2 regions of the Yokenella regensburgei genome follow, and region 1 is predicted to be linked to the other one. Evidence: predicted binding sites of a transcription regulator. Region 1 holds the regulator's gene; the other holds the start of a gene.
The links. Region 1 encodes Fur, which represses iron uptake genes when iron is present. Its sites were predicted from a motif close to ATAATAATGAGAACNACTATCAA; they were not measured.
Positions count from the first base shown of each region.

Region 2: the regulator Fur is predicted to act here: its motif matches at 1,527-1,549, upstream of feoA (ferrous iron transporter A).

Region 1 is NZ_RBIZ01000003.1:2,159,636-2,163,835, forward strand. Features, by position in the region: gene seqA (replication initiation negative regulator SeqA) at 1-262, opposite strand, end outside; gene ybfF (esterase) at 446-1,213, shown strand; gene ybfE (LexA regulated protein) at 1,347-1,637, shown strand; gene fldA (flavodoxin FldA) at 1,787-2,317, shown strand; gene fur (ferric iron uptake transcriptional regulator) at 2,559-3,005, shown strand; gene C7387_RS10585 (ChiQ/YbfN family lipoprotein) at 3,112-3,438, opposite strand; gene chiP (chitoporin ChiP) at 3,485-4,200, opposite strand, start outside.
Region 2 is NZ_RBIZ01000006.1:51,264-55,463, reverse strand. Features, by position in the region: gene feoB (Fe(2+) transporter permease subunit FeoB) at 1-1,177, opposite strand, end outside; gene feoA (ferrous iron transporter A) at 1,207-1,434, opposite strand; gene C7387_RS18345 (Tex family protein) at 1,775-4,111, opposite strand.

The DNA of each region.
Region 1 (4,200 bases):
GGTTAACCGCTTTCTTCTGCTCGGCGTACTCATCGGAAAGCAGCAGTTCGCGCATGGCGCGGACCTTATCTTTCGCCGTCGCCAGTTTTACCTCAGCAGCAGGCGCTGGTGCCACTGCGGCTTTAACAACCGGTGCTGCAGGCTGTGCTACGGCGGAAAATTTCAGCATGCGCCGTAAAATGTCGGACGCACTCTCGCCAATGTGCTGGGTGTGGCTGGCAATGTAGCGATAGAGATCGTCATCAACTTCAATTGTTTTCATCTTCATCCAGTGCGATATCTTTTCTGAATATAAGTTGCCGGGATTATAGGGTTAAAACCCAGCAGCGGATAGCGTCAAACCAGGATGGCGGCAAAATCAAGAACAATCCCCAATCTTGCAGCCGGGCGGCAGAATGGTCACCATGATACCCTAACCCGACAGAGCGAAAAAAAGAACTTTACTATGATTTTGAATACCCGAGCGCAAACTGCACAAAACCTGCACAATAATTCTCCCATTCTGCTGGTCCATGGTTTATTCGGCAGCCTGGATAACCTTGGCATTCTCGCGCGTGACCTTATCAGCACGCACGATGTCCTTCAGGTGGACATGCGTAACCACGGACTCTCCCCTCGTTCAGCGGAGATGAACTACCCGGCGATGGCGCAGGACCTGCTGGATACCCTCGATCACCATCAGGTAGAAAAAGCGATTGTGATTGGCCATTCAATGGGTGGCAAAGCGGTAATGGCTCTCACCGCACTCGCCCCGGAGCGGGTAGAAAAGCTGGTGGCTATCGATATTGCCCCAGTGGATTATCACGTTCGTCGCCACGACGAAATTTTTGCCGCGATTAACGCCGTCACCGAGGCGGGTGCCAGCAGCCGTCAACAAGCTGCCGCCGTGATGCGCGAGCATTTAAATGAAGAAGGCGTCATTCAATTTCTGCTGAAGTCATTCGTCGATGGCGAATGGCGCTTCAACGTTCCTGTACTGTGGGATCAGTATCCGCATATTGTTGGCTGGGAAACGGTGCCTGCCTGGGATAAGCCTGCCCTGTTTATTCCTGGCGGCAATTCTCCGTATGTCACTGAAGCATATCGAAGTGAACTACTGGCGCAGTTCCCACAGGCGCGTGCTCACGTTATCGCCGGTGCCGGTCATTGGGTACATGCAGAAAAGCCCGATGCCGTGCTGCGAGCTATTCGCCGCTACCTCGATGAGGCCTGACTGACTAAAAACTCAGCGACCGCGCGCCAGAATGCCCGCGGTCGTTGGCGTGGGGGTTTCGCTGATGTATGATGGCGCGCTATCCATCCGGGCAATGGCCTGGTTGTTTGTTTCCCCGAAGTCACTCTGAATCATGGCAAAAGAACAAACGGACCGTACGACATTAGATTTGTTCGCAAACGAGCGTCGCCCGGGAAGACCGAAAACCAATCCGCTTTCGCGTGATGAACAATTACGCATCAACAAGCGCAATCAGCTCAAACGCGATAAAGTTCGCGGCCTGAAGCGTGTTGAGCTAAAACTCAACGCCGACGCCGTTGACGCGTTAAATGAACTGGCAGAAGTGCGCAATATGAGCCGCAGTGAATTGATTGAAGAGATTCTGCTGAGCCAGCTTGCCGCGCTGCGTCAGGAGATTGTCTGAAGTCTCACAAAAAACACACTTTCATGTAGCAGAGAGTGCAGTCCAGCGTTATTGCTGTTTCCGTGCACTTCCCCTCTCTGCTATGATTGCCTTATCTGTGGGCAATATGCCACCACCATATCATTAAGTTTCAAGAGGTTATTTTACTCATGGCAATCGTAGGCATCTTTTTCGGCAGCGACACTGGTAACACCGAAAATATCGCAAAGATGATTCAAAAACAGCTCGGCAAAGACGTCGCTGAAGTGCATGACATTGCCAAGAGCAGCAAAGAAGATCTGCAAGGTTTCGATATCCTGCTGCTCGGCATTCCAACCTGGTACTACGGTGAAGCACAGTGTGACTGGGATGATTTCTTCCCGACGCTGGAAGAAGTCGACTTCAACGGTAAGCTGGTGGCGCTGTTTGGCTGTGGCGACCAGGAAGATTACGCAGAATACTTCTGTGATGCGCTGGGAACTATCCGCGACATCATTGAACCGCGCGGCGCGGCGATCGTGGGTCACTGGCCAACGGCGGGCTACCACTTTGAAGCATCCAAAGGTCTGGCTGATGACGATCACTTCGTGGGTCTGGCTATCGATGAAGACCGTCAGCCTGAGCTGACCGCTGAGCGTGTTGAGAAGTGGGTAAACCAGGTTGCCGCTGAGCTGAATCTCGAAGCTATCAAGAACGCGTGATTTGAAAGCGGTGCAACAGATAAGTTGCGCCGCATTAATAGATAAAAGCAATCAAATTAATCGCTACATTTTTTTAACTTTTCAGCGCTTATCTGTACAATATCCTCTGATTTGACGAGGTACATTGGCAGCTTTGCCGATAGTCATTCGTTTTTGAAAGTATACGATGTCAGGTACTTGCAGTTAGTGTTTAACCATGACAATTCTATACCCGAATATTTAGCTACAGGACAGATTCCGCATGACTGACAATAATACCGCATTAAAGAAGGCTGGCCTGAAAGTCACGCTTCCACGGTTAAAGATTCTGGAGGTCCTGCAGGGCCCGGACAACCACCATGTCAGTGCGGAAGACTTATATAAACGTCTGATTGACATGGGCGAAGAGATTGGACTGGCAACAGTCTATCGCGTTCTGAATCAGTTTGACGACGCCGGCATTGTTACCCGCCATAATTTCGAAGGCGGTAAATCCGTATTCGAGCTGACCCAGCAGCACCATCACGATCACCTGATCTGCCTGGACTGCGGGAAAGTCATTGAATTCAGTGATGATTCGATTGAAGCGCGTCAACGTGAAATCGCCGCTAAACACGGTATTCGCCTCACCAATCACAGCCTGTACCTGTACGGTCACTGTGCGGAAGGTGATTGCCGCGAAGATGATCATGCCCACGACGGGAAATAATCTTCAGCACTCCTGAAGCCAGCGACGCCGCTGGCTTTTTTATTTCAGCGACTGAAAAGCAAAAGACCCGCGATGCGGGTCTTTTTTTGTTGCAACTACGGCTGAATCAGTTGTTGTTACTGCGAATTTCCTGCCAGATGCGATCGCATTTCGCTTTAACCGCCTGGTCGTTACCGGTACGGGTCGCCAGGATGCACTGCTGATAGTCCAGCGTGCGCACGGTTTCCTGATTAGCAAACTGCTCATGCGCCTTATCTTTTTTCAGCACATCCAGCACGCTTTGACAGGCAGAAATTTTGTCCGGATTACCTTCCGCCGTATTGATACAGGCGCTATAAGCTTCTTTCAGCTTGCTGTCTTCTTTAGGTGCAGGCGGTTGCGCACAGGCAACCAGACCCGAGGCCATCACAGCAATAAGAATGAGTTTTTTCATCATGTCGTCCTTATGTCAGGAGCGAGTCTCCCCGCCCCTGCCTGCATCAGAAAATGGTGAACGGAGCGATGACCATAAACTTCACGTCGCGCTCATCCTGGAAGATGTTGCCGTAACCGCCGCCCCAGCTTGGGATATCGGAGTGGTTGTCGTACTGAGTGAAGTGCAGTTTAAACAGCGTCCCTTTCGCACGACCTTCCTGTACGGTGTACATCGCATCAAGGCTGTAAGCCGACTCTTTAATTTTGTTAGACGCGTAATCTTCACGCTGACCGGCGCTGTTGATAAACCAGTCCGCTGGCTTGGCATCCCACGCATAGACGTAAGACGCACCTACCGCCCAGCCCGGCATATCCCAGTTCTTCAGGTCATACATGGCGCCGAAGAACACCGCTTTTTCACCGTTGGCGTTGAAGTCTGAGCGGTTATCCCACCAGATATCCAGACGACCGTTAGAGGAAGCGTAAGTTGGAGTCATGCGCTGCAGGAAGTAGCCCTGCTGGCCTTCCGCCTTCACCCAGGTTCCTTCCAGACGCAGGTCAACGACGTCAGCGACTTTGTAGCCGAAGGTCAACGCCTGCAGCCAGGCAGTACCGTCATAGATGTCGTTGATAGTGTTGTTAGCGACTTTATCGCGCGCGCCGTAGAACTGGTAGCTGGTAGAAAGCGGGGTACCGGCAACATCAAATTTGTAGCTGGCTTTAGCAAAGTACTGATCGACAAAACCTTGTGCCTGACCGAAAGCGGCTTCCAGCACCAGGT
Region 2 (4,200 bases), on a different contig from region 1:
ATTTACCCGGCAGACCCAGCGACTGCATCAGACGGTCCATGACGAATGCCGCGCGCGCCATGTAGCCGGAATCCTCAAGGAAGGAGAGGAACAGGTACATCATGCCGATTTGCGGTACCAGCGGCAGCACGGTGTTGATACCACCGCCGAGGCCCTGAGCAAGGAAAATGGTCAACCAGTCCGGGAAGTGAAGCGTGGCGCCCAGCCACTGAATGCCGTGCACGAAAATGGCGACGGATCCGGCATCGAAAATCGGCTGCAGTGCGCCCCCGATGTTGATAGCCAGCAGGAACATCAGATACATCACAAACAGGAAAATCGGCAACCCGAGGAAACGGTTGAGGATGATTTTATCAACCGCAGTTGTGAAGCGGCTTGGCTCGGCGGTCAGGGTGTTGCTGACGCTGTCGCAGACGGCGGCAATGGTCTGATAGCGGGCGTCGGCAATGTGCAGTGCCGGATCGTCCATGGTGTCCTGCAGACGGGCGATTGCCGCAGGCAGTTTATCCGCAGCGGGGCCCGCGTAGGCCTGGCTGTAGATATCGCCTTCCAGCATCTGCAGACCCAACCAGCGGCGCTGTTGTTCCGGCATGCCGTGGTCCATGGCATCAGCTAATACCTGCGCTTCCTGTTTCAGCGGTTCGGCGTAATGCACCAGATCAATAGCCTGATTACCCTGATGGCGATCGATAGCCAGTTTCAGGGCTTCAATACCGCGACCACGGGTAGACACCAGCGGAACTACCGGGCAGCCGAGGCGGGCGGAGAGGGCATCAACGTCAATGCGGATCTGCTGCTTTTCAGCGATATCCAGCATATTCAGTGCCACGACGCAGGGGATGCCCAGCTCGAGCAATTGCAGCGTCAGGTAAAGGTTACGCTCCAGGTTTGAAGCATCCACCACGTTAATCAACAGATCGGCATCCCCGCTCAGGATGTAGTGACAGGCAATTTGTTCATCGAGCGAGGTTTGCGAGGAGATGGTGGTCAGCGAGTAAGTGCCTGGCAGGTCAACCAGCGTCACCTGATGGTCGGTGGTGCTGAAGGCGCCTTCTTTACGCTCGACGGTGACCCCTGCCCAGTTACCCACACGCTGACGTGCACCGGTTAACTGGTTAAATAACGTGGTCTTACCCGAATTTGGGTTACCAATTAAGCCAATGGTTAATTTTTTCATTCGTGAACTCGTTGTTCTGACAAACCGAATTAACGGGAAGCTGCTTCCACTTCAAGGAAAGCTAAATCTTTCTTACGTAATACCAGGTTAACGCGACGTGTTTCGATATGAACGGGGTCGCCTAAAGGTGCAACACGCACCACATTAAAGGAGGAACCTGGCAGCATTCCTAATGAAAGTAATTTCTGTCGATAAGCCGGACTAATATCTCGGGAAAACCCGGTAATTTTCCACGCGCTGTCTGGAGTGAATTGCATAGAGCCTACTTATCCTTCGCTAACTGAAAGTTGCGCTTCTGGCCGCAGAAGGACCCGAAGTATCAAAGGGAGGTTAAATAATCAACATTACGATGATAATGAGAATGGTTTTTATCTTCAATCATTAAAATGTGACTGGATGTTCAAAAGCGGGATAATTTGAGCCAGGTTTGATATGGCGCAAACTTTTCACCCTTCACATTTCTGTTCAGCGATTAATGGCAATGTTAATAGAGTGAAAAAATATCGTTTTGATAAGTTAATGCGTGGGAAATTAATGTTTTCTTAATATTAGAAGAGAAGCCCTCTTATTCTGAAGAGGGCTTTTTATTTCACAGACTTATTTCTTTTTACCCATTGCGGCGGCCAGCGCATCCATCATCGCGCTGTTACCGGCAGGCTGAGTTTCACGTCCGCGCGGTTTGGCGGCACGCGCCGCCGGGCGGTTACCCTGCTCACGCTGTGGACTGCCGCCGTTGCCACGACGTGAATTACCTTCGCCCGGCTGCTCGTCAAGACGCATGGTCAGCGCAATGCGCTTACGCTGCAGGTCGACTTCCAGCACTTTAACCTTCACGATATCGCCAGCTTTCACCACCGTGTGTGGATCTTCAACGAATTTGTCGGCAAGCGAAGAGATGTGAACCAGGCCGTCCTGATGTACACCAATATCGACAAAGGCCCCGAAGTTAGTCACGTTGGTGACCGCACCTTCCAGCACCATACCTGGCAGCAGATCGTTCATGGTCTCGATGCCGTCGGCGAACTGCGCCGTTTTGAATTCCGGACGCGGATCGCGGCCCGGCTTCTCCAGCTCTTTGATGATGTCGGTAACGGTCGGCAGACCGAAGCGTTCGTCGGTAAATTCGGAAGCTTTCACGTTACGCAGTTCAGCGCCGTTACCCATCAGGTCTTTCAGCGCCTGATGGGTCGCTGCAAGAATGCGTTCCACCACCGGATAGGCTTCCGGGTGAACGGTTGAGGCATCAAGCGGGTTATCGCCATGGTTAATACGCAGGAACCCGGCGCACTGCTCAAAGGCTTTTGGCCCCAGGCGGCTCACCTTCAGCAGTTGCTGACGGTTCTGGAACTGACCGTTCTCATCGCGCCAGTTGACGATGTTCTGCGCCATCATGCGGGTGAGGCCTGCGACGCGGGTCAGCAGCGGCACTGAAGCCGTGTTGAGATCCACACCGACGGCGTTCACGCAGTCTTCCACTACCGCGTCGAGCTTGCGTGCCAGCTGTGTCTGGCTGACGTCGTGCTGGTACTGGCCGACACCGATAGATTTCGGGTCGATTTTCACAAGCTCCGCCAGCGGATCCTGCAGACGGCGGGCGATAGACACCGCGCCACGCAGTGAAACATCGAGGTTCGGGAATTCCAGTGCCGCCAGTTCTGACGCGGAATACACCGAAGCTCCGGCTTCGCTGACGATCACCTTCTGAGCCGTTACTTTCGGGAACTGTTTCTGGACATCGAGGTAGAAACGCTCGGTCTCGCGGGATGCGGTACCGTTGCCAATTGCCACCAGCTCAACGTTGTGCTTCTCGCAGAGCGCGGCAACCACTACGGCGGCTTTTGCTGCCTGCCCGGTGTGCGGATAGATAGTATCGGTGGCTACCAGTTTGCCGGTACCGTCAACGACCGCCACTTTCACGCCGGTACGCAGGCCAGGGTCAAGACCCATGGTAGCGCGCAGCCCGGCAGGGGCCGCCATCAGCAGGTCGTGCAGGTTACGGGCAAAGACGTTGATCGCTTCATCTTCTGCGCGTTCACGTACGGTACCCATCAGTTCGGTTTCCAGATGCATCAGCACCTTGATACGCCACGTCCAGCTCACCACGCCGCGACGCCAGCTGTCTGCCGGCGCATTGTTCAGGCGCAGACCGAGATGGTCGATAATAATTTGCTCGCAGTGGCTCTCTTTCGGCGGCTCATCGAACTGTGGATCGGCATTCAGCGCCAGCTGCAGCACGCCTTCGTTACGGCCGCGGAACATGGCCAGCGCGCGGTGAGAAGGGGTGGTGGCAATCGGTTCATGGTGGTCAAAGTAGTCGCGGAATTTGGCGCCTTCTTCCTCTTTGCCGCTAACCACGGTGGCGACCAGATGAGCGTTTTTCCACAGGTAGTCACGGACCTTCGCCAGCAGCGTCGCGTCTTCGGCGAAGCGCTCCATCAGAATGTAGCGTGCGCCATCCAGAGCGGCTTTGGTGTCGGCCACGCCTTTGTCGGCATCGATATATTTCGCGGCTTCGCTTTCCGGGTCGTGGGACGGCTCGTTCCACAGCAGATCCGCCAGCGGCTCCAGCCCTGCTTCGATCGCAATCTGTCCGCGGGTGCGGCGCTTGGGTTTGTACGGTAAATAGAGATCTTCGAGCTCGGTTTTGCTCAGGGTACCGTTAATGGCACCCGCCAGCTCAGGGGTGAGTTTGCCCTGCTCGTCGATAGACTTCAGAATGGACTGGCGACGGTCTTCCAGCTCGCGCAGGTAACCGAGACGAGTCTCCAGATTACGCAGCTGCGTGTCATCAAGACCGCCGGTGACTTCCTTACGATAACGTGCAATAAACGGCACGGTGTTCCCTTCATCAAGCAGACGAACGGCAGCTTCTACCTGTTCAGATCTGGCCTGAAGTTCACCCGCAATAATGCGGCACAGCGAATCATTCATCATGGCTATTTTTCATCTTTGTGGATCGAAAATCAGGGGATAGTTATACGGACAGACTGGCAAAAATGCCAGCCGCCGGGGATGCTCTCGGA